DNA from 4 places in the Salinicoccus siamensis genome. Region 3 is predicted to be linked to each of the others. Evidence: riboswitches for the same ligand, from Rfam matches in the RefSeq annotation. Region 3 holds a riboswitch; each other region holds the start of a gene.
What was found. Region 3 has a riboswitch for S-adenosylmethionine ahead of ACZ5LF_RS07065 (methionine ABC transporter ATP-binding protein). Riboswitches for the same ligand answer to the same signal wherever they lie in the genome.
Positions count from the first base shown of each region.

Region 1 (4,782 bases), 1.1 Mb from region 3:
ACTGGCTTTTGCGCAAAAGTACGATAAGGACGCGGGGCTTGGTACTTTGCTGTCAGCGTTGCTGCCATATTCGATCGTATTATTCTTTGCCTGGACGATCCTGCTGATTGTATGGTATTTGATCGGCATCCCTCTGGGTATTGATGGACCAATCTACTTGCCTGAAAAATAAATATCAAGGAGTAAATGGAAATGAATGTCAATCAACAGATAGAAGCAGTTATGGGAGCAGTCAAAGAATGGAGAAGGGAGATGCATCGTCATCCGGAAGTGTCGTTTCATGAGGTTTGGACGAGTGGATACATTGAAAAGGCACTCTCTGAAATGGGGGGTATTGAAGTATCACGGCCGACTGACACAAGTGTCCTCGGCGTGATAAAGGGTGCTCATCCCGGGAAAAAGATTGGCCTCCGGGCGGATATCGATGCGCTTGAGATCCAGGAAGAGCGTGAAGACATCGATTTTGTGTCTGAAAATGAAGGGACGATGCATGCGTGCGGCCATGATGGCCACGCCGCCATTTTGCTCGGGGCAGCAAAAGTGTTGAGCAAAAACGTTGATCAGCTACATGGCACCATCTATCTGATTTTCCAGCACGCTGAGGAAGTGCCGCCGGGCGGGGCGCGCGAAATGGTGGCGACAGGGCTTTTCGATGAACTCGATTTCATTTATGGCCAGCATCTTTTCACACCGATTCCAACCGGCAAGATTGGCATCACCAACGGTGCAGTCACATCCAATTCAGATACTTTTGAGCTTAAGATCCAAGGGAGCGGCGGCCATGCCTCCCAGCCTGAAAACGCAATCGATCCGGTGGTGATCGGCAGTCAGATCGTCGCCCAGTTCCAGAGCATCGTTTCGCGGATTACTTCCCCCTTGGATTCCGTGGTCATCTCTACGACGAAATTCAATGCAGGCACCGCAAAAAATATAATCCCTGATACTGCGATGCTTGAGGGCAGTGTCCGTACTATAGATGGAAATACACGGGAGTTAGTTAAAGAGCGGATGGAAAAAGCCATCGAAGGTGTATGCAGCATGTACAATGCGACGTTCAATTTCACCTTCAACTACGGCTATTCTGCTGTCATCAATAATCATGATATGACAGACCAGGTCAGAGAGATTGCAGTGGCGGAATTCGGTGGAGCCATCTTTGAATATCCGATGGCTATGGGCGGAGAAGATTTCTCGGCTTTCTCACAGAAGATTCCAGGGACATATGCCTTCATTGGTGCAGGCAGCCGCGAGAAGGATATGGAGTATCCCCACCACCACCCTAAGTTCGGCATCGATGAAGACAGTTTCAGCGACGGGGTCAAAATGATGGTCCTTGTCGCCTTGAATATGGGAAAACACTAAAATAAAGCAGCCCCTCCGCACGTCGATGACGCATGGAGGGGCCGCTTTATTTTCGTCAGGAATTCAACTTCTTTGGGAATCCGATGGCGATGGCGATAAGTCCAGAGATAAGCAGCATTGCTGGATAGATGGCGAACGGTATAAGGGCAATGGGTGAAATGCTGGCCAGCCCGGCCGCTGCAAGCATCTGTGCACCATAGGGGATGATGCCCTGGAATGCCGAGGCGAAAATATCGAGGATGCTGGCGGATTTCTTACGGTCGACCCCGTACTCATCAGCAATGTCACGGGCGAGGGGGCCTGTGATGATGATGGAAATTGTATTGTTGGCGGTACTCAAATCGGTCACGCTGACCAGGGTGGCAATGCCGAACTCAGCCCCGCGCCTAGTATGGATCCTGTCCGTAATGAAGTGGAGCAGGTAGTCGATTCCGCCGTAATGCTGGATCAGTGCGATGAGGCCGCCGATCAGTATCGTAATGACGGCAATCTCCTGCATGTTGCCGATGCCCTCGCCGGCAGCGGCGATCAGCGAAGTCACTGTATAGGAACCGTCGGCAAGACCGACAATTCCTGCAAACACGATGCCGCTCAAAAGCACGAGCAGTACATTGACGCCGCTCAGTGCGATGATGAGGACAAGCAGATACGGTAACACCTTAAGTAGGCTGTAACCCCCATCGCTTCCGGCAGTTGCAGATTGGCCGGACGAAATGAACCATAGTATGATCATCGTAATTATGGCACCGGGCAGGACGATCAGAAAGTTCGTCTTGAACTTGTCCACCATCTTCACCTCCTGGGATTGGGTGGAGACGATGGTCGTGTCAGAGATGATGGACAAATTATCCCCAAACATTGCGCCACCTATGACCGTCGCCACAGTCAACGCCAAAGCAAGGTCGGTTTGGCCTGCAATGCCGACGGCGATGGGGACCAGCGCGGCGACCGTACCGGTCGATGTGCCCATCGAGATGGAGATGAAGCATGAAATCACAAACAGGCCGACGAGCAGAAGGCTGCTTGGCAGAAAGGCCAGCCCGAAGTTGACGGTCGAGTCGACGGCCCCCATATTCTCTGCAACTTGTGAAAAAGCGCCGGCAAGCAGGAAGATGATGACCATCAGCATGATGTTTTCCTGTCCGGCACCCCGGGTGAGCACAGCGATTTTATCGTTCAGGCGTTCTTTTGGCTTGAGCAGCATGGCGGCGATGATGGCGATGATCACCGCGACGGTAATCGGCATGGCATAGAAGTCCTGCGCCACGATGCCCGTTCCAAGGAAAAGCAGTACGAAAACGAGCAGGGGCAATAGTGCGAGGGGATTACCGCGGGTGTTTTTTGTCATAATCTATCACTCCAGATGGTTGGTGGTCTGAGAAAATAAAAAGCCCTCTACATATGGAAGAAGAGGGCAATGATATCTCTTCTTATCTTTCAAGCATGATGCTTCTGGAATTGGCACAGTCCCTTGGGTGTTGCCGAGGCTTCATAGGGCCAGTCCCTCCACCTCTCTGGATAAGAAATTTCTCGATTTAATTTTAATCCACTCTACCTTTTTTTAGTTGGAGTGTCAATAGTGTGCGGCTGGAACCATATGATGGGCCCCGGGCCTTCATCGTCTGTTTTTGATGAGCTGTCTGTTCTTTTCCTTGAATATATCGTTATGGGAAGAGACCATGCCTTCTGCCGGCGCATCGGATTGAAGGAATTTCTTGGCGTGGTTCGCGGCTTGTGCCGCCTCTGTAAAACACCCTGCAATGAGGTGTACTTTATCGTCGTAGGTGATCTGGTCGCCACATGCAAATAATCCCGGCACAGGTGTATCGACGATATCATCAGTCAATATCATCTGGTGCTCGTTTAATGGAATTTTTCCCCTTAGCGCGTCGAGGAATGTGCAGTTTGATTCATATCCATGGCTGACCAGGACATCGTCGACATCAATCATGTGGCCGTTGGACAGGCGGACAGCGGCAATTTCCTCTGTTATCTCATCAGGGATGAGGGCGTCGATCTGGCACTGCGGACACATATGGAGATTTTCTTTTTGGTGGAGGGAGGCGATCATCGCCTCGTGCCCCTTCATCTCTTCGCTCCGGTAGACCAAGGTGACGGATGACGCGATATTGCACAGCGCTTCTGCCCAGTCAATGGCAGTGTTGCCGGCGCCAGAGATGAGGATGTCACGTCCCTTGAAACGATCAAGGCGCTTGACTGTATAATGGAGGTTGCTGAATCCACCAGACTCCGCACCTTCGACTGTAAGTTTGACGGGCGAGAAGATGCCCCGGCCGGAAGCGACGATGAGCGTGCGGCTGAATAGCGGTCCTTTGTCTGTAGCCACCTCGAAATAATCCTGGTGTTGATGGATTGCTTCACATGTCGTAGACACATGGATTTCCGGATCGAAAGTCTTTGCCTGATCAATCATCTGCTGGCGGATCTGGTCGGCAGGCGCAGGCGCGACGCCTCCGATATCCCAGACCATCTTTTCGGGATAGATGTTGAGTTTTCCTCCGAGTTCGGGGTGATGATCGATGAGCTGTACGCTCATGCCACGCAATCCTGCATAGAAACTGGCATATAATCCAGCTGGCCCGCCTCCGATTATGAGTGTGTCGGAAATTTTCATAATATTTCACCCTTAGTCATTGAAATTTGCTTCTTGGTCATTTATTATAAAGTCATTGAGAATGATTATCAATATACAGCACTTAAAAATTTGATATAGGCGGGTACATATATGAAGAAAAGGCTTGGATTACTTATGGTTTTCATTGTAATGTTGATGGCAGCATGCGGAGGCGGCACCTCCTCGGAATCAGACTCTAATGGAGAAACATCTGACGCGAAAGAAGAAACTTCAGAATCCGGCATAGAGGATAAAGAAATGGTTTCCTATACGACCGATGCGGGCGAAGAGGTCGAAATACCTGAAGACCCCCAACGCATCGTCATTTTGGCGACGAGCTATTTCGGCAATCTGATGCAGATGGACGCGAACGTAGTGGGCGTGCATGAGCGCGTTACAGAAAGTGAAGTGTTGAAACCTTATACTGAAGACATAGAATTGATTGAGGAAGGAAACGTCGAGCAGGTCATGAGCTTGAATCCTGATTTGATTATCGCCTTCAACTCAGACCAGAACCTCGACAAACTGAAATCTGTGGCACCAACGATTCCAATCGACTATGCGAAGTGGAACTACCTGGATATCCATAAAGAACTGGCAGACATTACAGGTAATCAAGACAAGGCGGAGAAATGGCTGGAAGAATGGGATTCCAAGACGGAAGAAGCCCGACAAAAAGTTGAAGAAGCCGTGCCTGAAGGCGCCACCGCCACAGTCATGGAACAGTTTGCCAAAGACATTTATGTCTACGGTACAAATTGGGGCCGCGGTACAGAAATCATCTA
Region 1 covers NZ_AP043765.1:287,217-291,998, forward strand. The annotation lists gene ACZ5LF_RS01450 (AbgT family transporter) at 1-172, shown strand, start outside; gene ACZ5LF_RS01455 (M20 metallopeptidase family protein) at 193-1,362, shown strand; gene ACZ5LF_RS01460 (Na+/H+ antiporter NhaC family protein) at 1,418-2,710, opposite strand; SAM riboswitch class I at 2,790-2,887, opposite strand; gene ACZ5LF_RS01465 (NAD(P)/FAD-dependent oxidoreductase) at 2,978-3,997, opposite strand; gene ACZ5LF_RS01470 (ABC transporter substrate-binding protein) at 4,109-4,782, shown strand, end outside.
Region 1: another riboswitch for S-adenosylmethionine. It lies ahead of ACZ5LF_RS01460 (Na+/H+ antiporter NhaC family protein); the one in region 3 lies ahead of ACZ5LF_RS07065 (methionine ABC transporter ATP-binding protein).

Region 2 (4,782 bases), 510 kb from region 3:
TTGATGATGATCTTATCATCACCTTGAATCTTTTGGCTGTAGTCATCATATGCAGTAATCGGCTTCATAATCTTACTCCTTTATATATCGATATGTTTCAGTCTACCATCTTTTTTTATAATATGAAAATATGCCAGACCCCAACATCCATGGAAAACTTGAAGAATCACCTTATAATTAAACTGGAGGAAATTGATGACTATATTATATGGGTATCCAAAATGTACGACTTGCCGTAAGGCCAAAAACTTCCTGAAAGAGAATGACATTCCTTTTGAGGACATCGATATCGTGAAAACCCCTCCATCCGGAGAAGAAATATCAGAGATGGCCAAGAAATCCGGAAGAAGTTTGGATGAATTCTTTAATTCACGTGGAAAAAAGTTCAAGGAACTGGAACTTAAGACACGTCTTGATACTTTATCCGACAATGAGAAGCTTGGCTTGCTGGAAGCTGACGGGCTGCTTATAAAACGACCGTTGCTCTATCGCGAAGAAACCGTACTGCTCGGTTTTAAAGAGGCAGAGTATAGGAGAACCTTTGATACGAATGATTAACCTTGCTTAAATGGCAAAGTATGTGAGAATATATATGTGTATAAGAAAAAGGAGGTTTTTATTGTGGCATCACCAAAAGAATTCAAGTATTCAGAAGATCACGAATGGGTCAAGGTGGAAGATGGCAAGGTAACACTCGGCATCACTGAGTTTGCACAATCAGAACTCGGGGACATCGTATTCGTCGAGCTCCCTGCTGAAGGTGACGATATTACAGTTGGGGAATCATTCGGTAGCGTAGAATCAGTTAAGACCGTATCTGAATTATATGCGCCGGTAAGTGGTACAGTAGTAAAAATAAATGAAGAGCTGGAAGATAGCCCTGAACTCGTCAATGAATCTCCTTATGAAGAGGCCTGGATGCTTGTTGTCGAACTTTCCGACGATTCACAGGTCGATAAGCTGATGGATGCGGATGCTTATGATGAAATGGTGGACGCATAGAATACTTGAACTCTGGACATTGTCCAGAGTTTTTTTAAAATCTATCATGGACCAGAGGTGATGGCTATGCATGTTTCTGATAAGATACTCATTGTAGAGGGAAAAACAGATAAGCACCGCATCGAAGAAGTACTGGTGGAGCCTGTACATATAATATGTACGCATGGTACCATGGGAATCTCCAAATTGGATGAAATCCTGGAAGAATCAAATGGTTCTGAGGTCTATATCCTGACCGATTCAGACAGGGAAGGCAGAAAGATCAGACAGTGGTTCAAAAGGCACATTAGTGAGGGCACGCACGTTTATATAGATTCTAACTATGGTGAAGTGAGCCGGTGTCCCCTCGATTATCTTGCGATGCTGCTCGCCCATCATGGATTTTACGTCGATGAAAGACTGCTCATGAAAGGTAAGTTCGAAAATGAAGAAATCCTCCGAAAAAATCGATATAATCAGCCATATTCAAGCTGAAGACACCTTTATCCTGTACTGCTATGCGCCAATCTGCGCCAATTGCAGGATTGCTGAGAAGATGCTGGATGTAGTAGCGGAGATGAAAAGTTTTTCCTATACAGCAGTGGACCTGAATTATGAAAAGGAATTGATTGAAAAATATCAGATCCGTTCTGCACCCGCACTCCTCCTTTTTAAAAATGGGAAGTTGAAGGAAGAAATCTATGCATTTCAATCCGTCCCCCATTTAACTGAAAAATTAGAAGAATTTTTTGTTGACGCCTAGACCGACTGGTGCTATCATGGTTAACAATCGAATAACAAGACTCTTATCAAGAGTGGTGGAGGGAAGTGCCCTATGAAGCCACGGCAACCGTCATTATGACAAGGTGCTAATTCACTAGATCCTAGGATCGAAGATGAGAGGCTGCGGATGATACCAGAAGCCTACTCATTTTTTGAGTAGGCTTTCTTATTTTTATAGGCAGGAGTGGAGCATGATGATAGATATAAAAAAAGCGACCAAGACATTTAAGACTAAAGCCGCAGATATAAAAGCAGTGGATGAGGTAGATCTGCATGTCCGTCAGGGCGAGATATTTGGGGTGATAGGCTACTCCGGGGCTGGGAAGTCCACACTGATCCGGCTGCTCAACGGTCTGGAACGGCCAACTTCAGGTGACGTGGTGATCAGCGGAGATACCCTTACTTCGATGACACGCCCTGCACTTCGGAAAAAACGCCAGAAAGTTTCTATGATTTTTCAGCATTTCAATCTTCTCTGGTCTAGGACGGTCGCTGAAAACATCAGTTTTCCGCTTGAAATTGCCGGTGTGCCTAAAAAGGAGCGTGAGAAGAGAGTCGCTGAACTGATTGCTCTGGTCGGATTGACGGGACGAGAAGACAATCATCCGAGCCAATTGTCTGGAGGCCAGAAGCAACGGGTGGGGATCGCCCGCGCATTATCCAATCGGCCCGAAGTGTTGCTGTGCGATGAGGCGACAAGCGCGCTCGATCCGGAAACGACCGATGAGGTGTTGGATCTGCTGATCAGGATTCGGGATGAAATGGACTTGACTATTGTTCTGATTACCCATGAAATGCATGTGATCCGTAAAATCTGTGATAGAGGCGCTGTCATGGAGAACGGCAAGGTAGTCGAAACAGGACCGATCATAAAATTGTTCCAGAATCCTGAACATAGCGTGACGAAACGATTTGTCAAAGACGATATCAATGATGAAGAATCAGCACTGTCTTTTGAAGAGGTGAAAGAAATGTTCCCAGCTTCAAAGGTTCTGAAGCTTGGATTTGTCGGGTCCCAGTCCAGGGCGCCGATCGTTTCCCAAGTCATCAAAAAATACAACTTGGACTTGAACATATTGTCTGGCAACATCAAGCGGACCAACAACGAGTCCTACGGGCACCTCTACGTTGCCATAGAAGCGGACGAAGAGAAGTTGGGACTTCTTGGTGAGGAGCTTGCCGAGCACGATGTAACAGTGGAGGTGGAGCAGCAATGATGAATTTTGTGGCAGCATTCCAGGAAATGCTCTCTTTTGAGAATGTCAGGTGGGGGAATGTGTGGACAGCTACACAGGAAACCCTCTATATGACGGTAGTTTCAACCGCGTTCACCTTCATCTTCGGCCTGATGCTAGGCATCATACTCTTCTTGTCATCCAAGAAAGAGCATGCAGCAAGTGCGCCGATCTATGGCGTAACGGCTTTCCTCGTCAATTTGTTCAGGGCCATACCGTTCATCATATTAATCATATTGCTGATACCATTCACTAAAGTGTTGATGGGCACCATCATGGGCTCCCAAGGTGCCTTGCCGGCATTGATCATTGGGGCGTCCCCCTTCTATGCAAGACTTGTGGAAATAGCACTGAAAGAGATTGACAAAGGTGTCATCGAAGCAGCGGAGTCCATGGGGGCAGGCACTTGGACAATCATCAGGAAAGTGCTCCTGCCGGAGTCTCTGCCGGCATTGATATCAGGAATCACAGTCACGGCGATCATGCTGGTCGGGTCCACTGCGATTGCAGGAGTCATCGGAGCCGGCGGGCTGGGCAACCTTGCCTACATGGTCGGTTTCACCAGAAGCCAGAGCGATGTCACTCTGGTCGCAACGATAATAATATTGGCGATCGTTTTTATCATCCAGTTCATTGGAGACTTCACCGCCAAAACTGTGGATAAAAGATAGCCCTCATTATAAATACAATTGGAAAGTAGGAATTGATCATGAAAAAATATCTATTGTTTTTTACCCTGTTGGCATTTGCAGTTCTCCTGACAGCATGCGGTGGTTCCAAAGATGCCGTTTCAGATGACAGCGAGGAAAGTGCAGAGAATGCTGAAACAAGTGAAAACGAAGAAACTGAAGAGGCTGGCGGAAAACTCTCGATAGCCGCTTCTCCCGCCCCACATGCCGAAATTCTTGAAAAGGCAGCCAGCCTGCTTGAATCAGAAGGAATCGAACTTGATATTTCAATCGTCAATGACTACACTACCCCAAACCGTCTTTTAGCGGATGAGGAAGTCGATGCAAACTACTTTCAGCACACACCGTACCTTAAAACGGAAAAAGAATCCCACGATTATGATCTAGAAAGTGCAGGGAATGTCCATATAGAACCTATGGCCGTCTATTCGAAAGACTATGATGCCCTAGAAGACTTACCAGATGGCGCAACCATCCTTGTTTCCAACAACCCGGCTGAAGAGGGACGTTTCCTGTCATTCTTTGTAGATGCAGGATTGATCGAAATCGAAGAAGGCATCGATATCGAAGATGCAACATTTGATGACATCACCAAAAATGAAAAGAATTTCGAATTCAACAACCAGACAGCACCAGAACTGTTGGTTGAAATGTACAATAATAATGAAGCACCCGCAGTAATCATCAATTCGAATTTTGCGCTTGACGGAGGCTTGAATCCAGTGGATGATTCAATCGCCATTGAAGAGGGTGACTCTCCATATGCAAACCTGGTGGCAGTACGTTCAGGGGATGCAGAACGCGATGATATAAAGAAATTGATTAAAGTGCTGCAAGGAGAAGAAATCAAACAATATATTGAAGACAACTATGAAGGAGCAGTGATTCCGGCAGAATAAACACAGACGCGGCAGCATAGACTGTCGTTTTTTTAATTGAGAAAATACCCTGCTCATTTTCAATGGAAAGCTTTTTATGAAGCAGAAACATGTATAAAGCATATGATGTTACATATATTAAGAATAAGGGTAAAAGTATACTGAATAAAATACGCTCTACAGGGAGGGGTAAAAATGAACGGTGAAGAAAAGGGA
Region 2 covers NZ_AP043765.1:1,868,977-1,873,758, reverse strand. The annotation lists gene ACZ5LF_RS09590 (thioredoxin family protein) at 1-68, opposite strand, end outside; gene ACZ5LF_RS09585 (Spx/MgsR family RNA polymerase-binding regulatory protein) at 196-558, shown strand; gene gcvH (glycine cleavage system protein GcvH) at 622-1,002, shown strand; gene ACZ5LF_RS09575 (toprim domain-containing protein) at 1,069-1,476, shown strand; gene ACZ5LF_RS09570 (thioredoxin family protein) at 1,427-1,744, shown strand; SAM riboswitch class I at 1,785-1,884, shown strand; gene ACZ5LF_RS09565 (methionine ABC transporter ATP-binding protein) at 1,959-2,981, shown strand; gene ACZ5LF_RS09560 (methionine ABC transporter permease) at 2,978-3,670, shown strand; gene ACZ5LF_RS09555 (MetQ/NlpA family ABC transporter substrate-binding protein) at 3,709-4,587, shown strand; gene ACZ5LF_RS09550 (DUF4870 domain-containing protein) at 4,762-4,782, shown strand, end outside.
Region 2: another riboswitch for S-adenosylmethionine. It lies ahead of ACZ5LF_RS09565 (methionine ABC transporter ATP-binding protein); the one in region 3 lies ahead of ACZ5LF_RS07065 (methionine ABC transporter ATP-binding protein).

Region 3 (4,782 bases):
TGCTCGCTTTAGGATGGGTTCAGGTGTCTCGGCGTCCGGAATGCCGACTGCGAGGTTGATCAGCGGCAGGGGGCCAAATGCTTCCTCTCCGGCCATAGCCGACTTGAAATAGCTGTCAGGGATGCTCGAGAGTAGTTTATTCATCTTCATTCTCCTTCCGGTTTATCAAATCCTTTGAATTGTTCATCTATCGTCTGTTTGAAATGTTCCGACTCGACTGCTTCAATGAGATCTTTTGCCATTTTACTGTCTTTATCTGAAGCATTGACGACAATCTGATTCCTGAAATTCTCATTCATATCTTCAAGTTGCAGCGCATCCGCCAAATCCATACCGCTTGCCAATGCAAAGTTTCCCGGCACGAGTGATAATCCGATCTGATCCACACTTCTCGGTAGCTGCCCTGAATCCTGGTAGACGAATTCCAGATTCTTATTGTTTTTTAATATATCCTTTTCTTCGATCGCAAGTAAATTGGCATCCTCTGCAATTTCAATCAGCCCCGCGTCCATAAGCGTCTGGAACCCCCTCGAAGAATTGACGGGGTCCAAGGGAAGTGCCACTTCGCTGCCATTTTCTATTTCATCCAATGAATCATATTCGCTGGAATAGAGTCCCATAGGCGCAGTCGGCACTTGGATGAGGTTATGGAAATCCGTGCCATTCTCCTTATTGAAGTCAGCCATGAACGATTTATTCTGATAAAGATTCGCATCCAGATCCCCGTTATTTAGAGCATTGTTCGGTTGGATATAATCGGTGTACTCCACGATTTCGACCGTGTAGCCCTGTTCTTCCAGTGCTGGCTTCAATGCAAAGTTCACCATATCGCTGTAGGGGCCGGTGGAAGCGCCGATTGTGATCACTTCCCCCTCCCCTTCGTAGAGCAGCGCGCTGCTGCCTATGATGACAGCAAGTGTTGACAGAAGGAATATCAGTATCCCACGCATATCAATTCCTCTCCTCTCTTTGGCTCAAATAGTCCCCGATTATCTGGATGAGCTGGACAATTATAATCAAAATGATGACAGTGGCAATCATCGTCACAGTATCATAGCGATAGTAGCCATATCGTATCGCAAGATCTCCGATGCCGCCCCCACCGACGACACCTGCTGTGGCGCTGAAGGCGACGATGGTGATGATCGTCAGCGTAATCGCCTGGGTGATTCCCCGCTTCGCTTCCGGGATCAACACATCCGTAATGATCAGCCAGAGTGATGCGCCCCCAGCAATGCTCGCTTCAATCACCCCTTTATCCACGCCATTGAAGCTTGTCTCCACCAGTCTCGCAAATAGCGGCACAGCGGCTAACGAAAGCGCCACACTGGCAAATACCGGCCCGTGGGAGCTGTTTGTCAGCCAAGTCGCAATCGGCATGATCGCTACAATCAATATAATGAAAGGGAAGGACCGGATCACGTTCGTCAGCGCCCCTAAAAACTGATTCAGTGGTTTTATCCTATAGAGCAGCGGATTGGCGGTCACATACAGCAATACACCGAGCGGGAGTCCGAGCAGCACCGCAAAGAATATGGATATCGATACCATGAGAGTCGTTTCGAGTAGTGCCCGGTATAGCAGCGGTGTAATTTCTATCAATCTATCCATATATTTCAGCCCTCTCTATTCCTTTTGAGTCGTCGATGAACTGCTTCAATCTAGTGATCTCTTCCTGTCTGCCTTTGATGTGGAGCATCAGAAATCCAAGAGGCATATCCTGGATATATTCGATGCGGCCATTCAATATGCTTATATCGCAGTCAAAATGACGGTAGAGTTGGTTTACATAGTTCGCTTCCGCATATTCATTCAGGAATTTGATGGTGATCACTTCAGATTCACTGTTCAGTTCAATGTGCGGTGGGATGGTGAAATCATATATATCCTGAACAAATCCTTTCGTCACTTCGTGTTCCGGATGGCTGAAGATCGCGTAGACATCATCCATCTCCACAATCTCTCCTGCCGTCATCACGCCCACACGGTCAGCAATCTCTTTAATGACCTCCATCTCGTGGGTAATCAACACAATGGTGATGCCCAGCTCCTTGTTGATCTTTTTAAGCAGTTTCAGAATTGTTTTTGTCGTATCAGGATCGAGTGCACTTGTCGCTTCATCACACAAAAGCACTTCAGGACCATTGGCTAATGCCCGTGCAATGCCGACACGCTGCTTCTGTCCGCCACTCAAGTTTTTGGGGTAGCTATCCATCTTGTCGGCCAAGCCCACAAGTGCCAGTAACTCTTCGATGCGCGACGACACCTTCTTCTTGTCGTAATTGCTCGCCTTCAACACAAATTCTATGTTCTGGTAGACCGTTTTAGTTTCAATCAGATTGAACTGTTGGAAGATCATGCCGATCTTCTGACGTTTTACACGCAAGTCCCTTCCTGCCAACTTGCCCAAATTGGTACCATTAACATTGATGCTGCCGGTAGTCGGCTGTTCCAACAAATTGATCAGGCGCAACAGAGTACTTTTCCCCGCCCCGCTGAAGCCAATCAGACCGAAGATCTCGCCCTCACGAATGGAGAGCGTCGTCTTTTTCAGAGCTTCTATCCTTTTTCCTTTAACAAAATATTCTTTAGAGACATCGGTAATTTCAATAGCCACGCCACCACATCCTTTTTATATTAAAAACAAAAAGCCATCTGCTAAATGCAAATGGCTTAAAGATATCTATCTGCCAAGCATCCGCTTGTAGGATTTAGCACAGTACCATAACAGCCTGTTGCTGAAGCTTCAAAGGGCCCAATCCCTCCACTTCTCTGGATAAATGTATTTAATTGAATGAATATCACTTTACTCGAGACTATTAGAATTGTCAATATATTAATAATAATAAATCTTTTATTTTTGATTTCTATGGATAATGATAATTTCAAATCAAAAGGGATTTAAAAACAGGGTGATGACATCACCCTGTTTTCCTTATGAATATGATATCTAGATTCTAGATAATACATAGAATCTATCAAAGGATTATGGACCTACCATTATTTAAAAAGTATTGCGCAGTACCATCTCAATAACATCCTTATTATGTAAGACTAAAATCTCTTTCTGCATCATTCGACCACTTTGTTAATATTACCAATTTGAGGTGTAGTAAAGGGTGAATCGATTATAATTTATAAATTTGGCATGGTAAAAATCTGATGCGGCTTGGTTAATATGGTTATGATAAATTTTGTCATATTCGTATGACCCGAAAAATGGTCCTTTATAAACAGGGAGCAATACCTCAGCTTTTTCAGGATTGTATCTAATTTCATTTAATAATATATATAACCTGCTAACGGTTTCTATCTCAATTTCTACTTTCCCACAGTTCTCTAAAGAGAAATTATCTACGAAATAACCCTGAAGAGCGTTAAATTTCCTATAATAACTATATTCTATAAATTCTTTGGTTTCATTATCTTCAAGATATAAATACATATCCAAACCCATTATATCGTTCCCCTCTAGCTATTTAATTACATTCATCTCTTTCAAGCTAATATATTTACCAGATCCAATAATTATGTGATCTAAAAAGTCAACGCCGATCATTTCTCCACATTCATACAAACGTTTTGTAACCTCGATATCTTCTCTCGAAGGCGAAGGATCACCACTAGGATGATTATGTACACATATTATCGCGGCAGCGCTCCTCTTTATCGCTTCTTTATATACCTCCCTAGGATGCACTATCGAAGTATTCAAAGACCCTTTAAACATCGTTTCTTGGTGGATAACCATATTTTTGGTAGATAAATATAAAACTACAAAATGTTCTTGTTGATAATATCTCATTTTTTCCATAAGTAGTTTACTCACATCATCTGGGCTTTTTATGTAAAGATCTTCCTCTAATGAATGTGTATGCATTCTTATTGCTAGTTCAATAACTGCTAATATGGTTATTGCTTTTGCTTCCCCAATACCTTTAATGCTGATTAGTTCCTGATAAGTAAGATCACGCAGTTCACGAACAGATTTCATATCTTTTATGATTCTGTTTGCAATTCCAATACTAGACTCCTCTTTGTGGCCGGTATTGATGATTATCCCAAGCAACTCTTGATTAGTAAGCTTATCAGGACCATAAATCATCAATCTTTCTCTTGGTTTATCCGAAAAGTGCATCTCTTTAATTAACATTCTTATAGGAAGCCTCCAAAATATATAGAATTCAAATCATCATATAACAAAAATGAAAGTATAATAGCCGTAGTAATAAACGGGACCAGAGGGATCTTAGCGGGTAACTTTGTTTTATAGAAATGCAGTATTATTACAAATAACCCTCCAATCAAATAGGTAAGAAGTAAGCTATAAATAAAGAAGTTGACAGGGGTAATCAAAGTGATTACTGTAAACAATTTTATATCGCCATATCCTATTGACTCTGAAAATAAATAAAAGAATAGATGTAAAATTAAAATTATACAAATGTCCTGAAATGGTTCTAAATAATATAGATCTGTTAAAAATAGTCCAGCAACTAAAAATATAAGATTCATGTGATTTGGTATTTTTAAATTTTTTCTATCATAGATTGAAAGCGGCAACAAAATTGTAATCATCAAATAATATAATGTGAGGTCTTTGAGAGAAAGGTTAAAATAAATGGGCAGTAAATAAAGAAGTATTACTAAAATTTCACAGACTATAAAACTGTTATCGATTTTCTCTTTGCAATAGGAACATTTCCCCTTAAGCAAAATAAAACTCATTACCGGAATTAGCTCATAAGGCTTTAAGCTCTGAAAACATAAATCACATCTACT
Region 3 covers NZ_AP043765.1:1,357,589-1,362,370, forward strand. The annotation lists gene ACZ5LF_RS07050 (aminotransferase class I/II-fold pyridoxal phosphate-dependent enzyme) at 1-150, opposite strand, end outside; gene ACZ5LF_RS07055 (MetQ/NlpA family ABC transporter substrate-binding protein) at 147-950, opposite strand; gene ACZ5LF_RS07060 (methionine ABC transporter permease) at 952-1,611, opposite strand; gene ACZ5LF_RS07065 (methionine ABC transporter ATP-binding protein) at 1,604-2,617, opposite strand; SAM riboswitch class I at 2,681-2,783, opposite strand; gene ACZ5LF_RS07070 (hypothetical protein) at 3,095-3,457, opposite strand; gene radC (RadC family protein) at 3,476-4,153, opposite strand; gene ACZ5LF_RS07080 (prepilin peptidase) at 4,156-4,782, opposite strand, start outside.

Region 4 (4,782 bases), 500 kb from region 3:
CATGCGCTTTTTCAATTTTCTTGTCAATATCTGCTTTACTCTCTTTTTTCACCCTGTCGATTTCCTGACCTGTTGCAGGGTTCAGTACAATGATTTCTTCAGACATAAATGATTGCCTCCCATTAAATAGAATAAAAGCCTTATAAGAAAATTATAAGGCTTTCAGTCCATCAAAACAAAAGTTTCGCTTATGGATTCAGTTGGAATATCGCTTCTGCAATTTCATCCAGGTCTTTAACCGTATACTGGAACCGGCCGTGGAAGACATATTTCATGAAGAAATTCTCAAGTTCCTCCTCGCCCACCAATACTTTTATGGAAGGGTCATTGGAGTAGTTCGCGATGGAATAGTTGCCGTTGTCTTCAGGGTTGAAGTAGATGATCGGCACAACGTCGTACTGGAGCTTGAAGATATTCTTGAGTTTTTCAGCAGAGATTTTAGTTTCTTCGATCGTTTCATTATAATGGTTGACTGCCACATTCTGCTCATTTCCCTTTTCGAATATCAACGTCTGTTCTTTTGCCTTGTCAATATCCAGAAGGTCAAAGAAATGTTCTACATAAGGCAACTGTTCAAAATTCTCTTCATTGACACCATGCAGTATATGCCCACTCCAATATTTGGAGTCGATCAAATAGATGCCCGTCCGCGTAAGTACCAGATGATCGATTTTACGGGTGTTCGTGTAATTGCGTGAAGGCAGATACACATTGGAGAGTATGTACATATCCGTCTCCCTGATCTTTTCATCTGCCACAAGGCGGTCCTTCAGCTGTAGGAGTGACAAATCGGTCAAGTACTCTCCCTTGTCTACGGTAAACTGGCGCAGGCTTGAAAGTTTATTGTTGAGCAATGTCGTTTCTTCGTGATATTTCTCATTGATTGACGACAATTTCTCTTCATGTTCCTGGCGCTCGGCTGCATTATCAGCCTCATATTTTTCGACTAGGGCGTCCTTCTCTTTATCATACTCCTCCTGGAGCGTTTTCACTTTGCCTCTATTCCTGAAATAATAGACCAGGAACGCAATTGCAACGATAAGAAGCAGAATTGCCACCACGATGAATATCGGATTGGTAAAAATATCTGTATTCATGGACTTTCCTCAATTCCTTTCCTGTTTGACTTTCCCGTCTTAATTAAGACTCCGTTCATTATACCGGAAATGATATATCTTTACATGGGAAAAGCGAGCTTTTCAAGGAAAATAATGCATCTGCATATAAATATACCGGATTAGCGTACTTATGTAAGATAGCCCCCTGTTTCTAAGGGAGCTATCCATTTATTTCATCGTGACGCTCTCAAGTTCCGTCTTTATGGCAGTGGCTTTATCAATCTTCTCCCATGGGAATTCCGCGTCGTTACGGCCGAAATGGCCATAGCTCGCCGTCGCTTTATATATCGGGCGCTTTAGGTCGAGCATATCTATGATGCCGTCAGGCGACAAGTTGAATTGCTTCCTTATAACCGCTACGATAGCCGATTCACTATATTCAGATGTTCCAAACGTATCGACTGAAATCGAGACCGGCTCGCTGACCCCTATCGCGTAAGCCAGCTGAATTTCACATTTTGCAGCAACTTTCGCCGCCACGATGTTTTTTGCGATATAGCGAGCAGCATAGGCTGCAGAACGGTCGACTTTAGTCGGGTCTTTACCGCTGAATGCGCCTCCACCATGGCGGGCATATCCTCCGTATGTGTCGACGATGATCTTGCGTCCAGTCAATCCTGCATCACCTTGGGGGCCTCCGATGACGAAACGGCCCGTCGGGTTGATGATATAGCGCGTGTCCGCATCAAGCAGTTCTTCAGGCACAACTTCTCGGATGACGTGGTTGATGAGATCTTCGCGGATCTTTTCCGTCTCCACTTCTTCATGATGTTGTGAGGAGATGACGATGGTATCTATTCTCTTTACATTATTCTCTTCGTCGTACTCCACAGTCACCTGAGTCTTGCCATCCGGCCGCAGATAGTCGATGATCTCTTCCTTCCGCACCTCCGTCAACCGCCTGGCAAGCTGATGTGCCAACGCTATTGGCAGAGGCATGAGCTCTTCTGTCTCATCGCATGCAAAACCAAACATCAGCCCCTGATCGCCTGCCCCTGTTGAAATGGTTGCCGAATCCCGCGTTTCAAAAGCGTCATCAACACCTTGCGCGATATCTTCAGACTGTTCATCAATCCCCGTCAATACCGACATAGTCTTGTAGTCGTAACCGTATTTGGCACGGATGTAACCGATATCTTTGACCGTCTTCCTGACAATTTTAGGGATATCTACATAAGTGTTTGTACTTATCTCTCCAACAATCAGTGCCATACCGGTATTGACCACCGTCTCGCAGGCCACCCTGGCATCTTTATCCCCTTTCAGTATCTCATCAAGTATCGCATCGGAAATCTGGTCTGCAATCTTGTCGGGATGACCTTCAGTAACAGATTCCGAAGTGAAAAGTCTACGCTCTGCCATTAACTTTATCTCCTTTAAGTATATTAGCTATCTCCCACTGCAAAAAAATAGAGCCTTTTTCTCCATAAGACGAGAAAAGGCTCCGCTCTTCCCCTTATCGATCAGAATCACTTCTGCATCCTTTAGCACCTTTCTTCAGTAAAGAGGTTGCTGGGCTTCATCGGGTATGTTCCCTCCACCGGCTCTTGATAAGAGATAACTTACCCTATAATATACTAGATGAGAGGTTTCAAATCAAGCTATTCTTGTTTGATATTTATTATGTCACCTCAATTATGAATGTGTTATACTAATTCATGAAAAGCATCATCTATGTATAATCTATAAAACGGGGGCATAAACAATGGTAAACCATTCCGAGTTAATTCAGAATCTCGTGTCGAAGGATGCGGCACATATCCAACTCTCCACTTCCCAACTTGTTGAAAAATCTTTGGAGAGAGGAGAGGGGAAACTGACCAATACGGGTGCTTTGCGTGCCGAAACCGGGAAATATACCGGCAGAAGTCCTAAGGACCGCTTCATCGTCGAAGATGACACTTCCAGGGACAAGGTTGATTGGGGAGAAGTCAACCAGCCAATTTCCGAAGAGGTATTCAACAACCTTTTTGCGAAAGTCGTCGACTATCTCGATAACAAGGAAGAACTCTTTATCTTCAACGGGCACGCAGGCGCTGATGAGGCAACCAGCCTTGACCTTAGAGTAATAAATGAATACAGCTGGCACAATATGTTTGCCCGCACCATGTTCATCAGACCGGAAACGAAGGAAGAAGCTCTTAACATCAACCCTGAATTCACCATCGTATCCGCCCCGACATTCAAGGCCGACCCTGAAGTCGATGGTACTAAATCGGAAACGTTCATCATCGTTTCCCTTGAAAAAGGCATCGTACTCATCGGGGGGACGGAATACGCTGGTGAAATGAAGAAATCCATCTTCTCCGTCATGAACTATCTGCTCCCGGAACAAGGGATCATGAGCATGCACTGCTCTGCCAACGTCGGTGAGAATAAGGATGTCGCACTGTTCTTCGGCCTTTCGGGCACTGGAAAGACGACCTTGTCTGCAGATGCACAGCGCGAACTGATTGGTGACGATGAGCACGGATGGAATGAAAATGGCGTGTTCAATATCGAAGGTGGCTGCTATGCCAAAACGATCAACCTGTCCGCTGAAAAGGAACCGGAAATCTACCAGGCAATCCGCTTCGGGACGGTTCTGGAAAACGTGGTGGTTGATAAAGACGGCACTCCGGACTATGACGATAACGCGTTGACTGAAAATACTCGTGCAGCCTATCCTCTCGATTACATCGACAATGCACGCATCCCTTCAGTGGCTGGTCACCCGAATACGATCATTTTCCTGACCGCTGATGCATTCGGTGTGTTGCCTCCCATCTCGAAGCTGACTAAATCACAAGCCATGTATCATTTCCTGAGCGGCTTCACTTCCAAGCTTGCAGGCACAGAGCGCGGTGTCACTTCTCCGCAACCTGTCTTCTCTACATGCTTTGGTTCTCCATTCCTGCCGCTTCATGCGACAACTTACGCGAATATGTTGGGTGATCTCATCGATAAGCATAACGTCGATGTCTATCTCGTAAACACCGGCTGGTCCGGAGGGGAATACGGTGTCGGTAAGCGTATGGATCTCAAATATACGCGTTCCATGGTAAGGCGTGCCATCAGTGGAGAGCTTGTCCTCAATGATTTTGAAGAGGATTCCGTCTTTGGATTGAGCATACCAGTTTCAGTGCCAGGTGTGCCGAATGAGATATTGAACCCACGCAATACTTGGGTATCCGAAGAAGCATATGATGAAAAAGCGAAGCAACTGAAGGAATCATTCATCGAGAACTTCAAAAAGTTCGGTAAAGATTCCGAACATATCGCACAAAACGGCGGATTCACAGTGTGATGAATCTGCTTGTGCCATAACAAAAGATCAGGTCGCAGTGCGACCTGATCTTTTGTTTATCATCTGGGATGCTCAACTGAAAAAAACATCAGTTCTGCTCAACTCATATATGAATTGGATGCACGGGTCATCAAGCAGGAAACTCCGCTTTTCTTCCGGCACTGCCTCTATCGAAGGATAGACGACAGGTCCATAAGTCTCCATGTATTCACATTTGAAGAAAAGGTCATCGACGATTCCGAAATAGACTCCTTTTTTGAATGGACGGCTGTCATGTACAGTGTACGCGCCCATATATTTGAGCTCTGAGAGGCTCGCGCCGGTCTCTTCGAACACTTCCCGTTGCAATGCTTCCCGGAGAGTCTCACGGTCTTCCAA
Region 4 covers NZ_AP043765.1:857,660-862,441, reverse strand. The annotation lists gene ACZ5LF_RS04545 (NAD-dependent succinate-semialdehyde dehydrogenase) at 1-106, opposite strand, end outside; gene ACZ5LF_RS04540 (nuclease-related domain-containing protein) at 189-1,097, opposite strand; gene metK (methionine adenosyltransferase) at 1,287-2,480, opposite strand; SAM riboswitch class I at 2,572-2,675, opposite strand; gene pckA (phosphoenolpyruvate carboxykinase (ATP)) at 2,824-4,404, shown strand; gene ACZ5LF_RS04525 (NUDIX domain-containing protein) at 4,477-4,782, opposite strand, start outside.
Region 4: another riboswitch for S-adenosylmethionine. It lies ahead of metK (methionine adenosyltransferase); the one in region 3 lies ahead of ACZ5LF_RS07065 (methionine ABC transporter ATP-binding protein).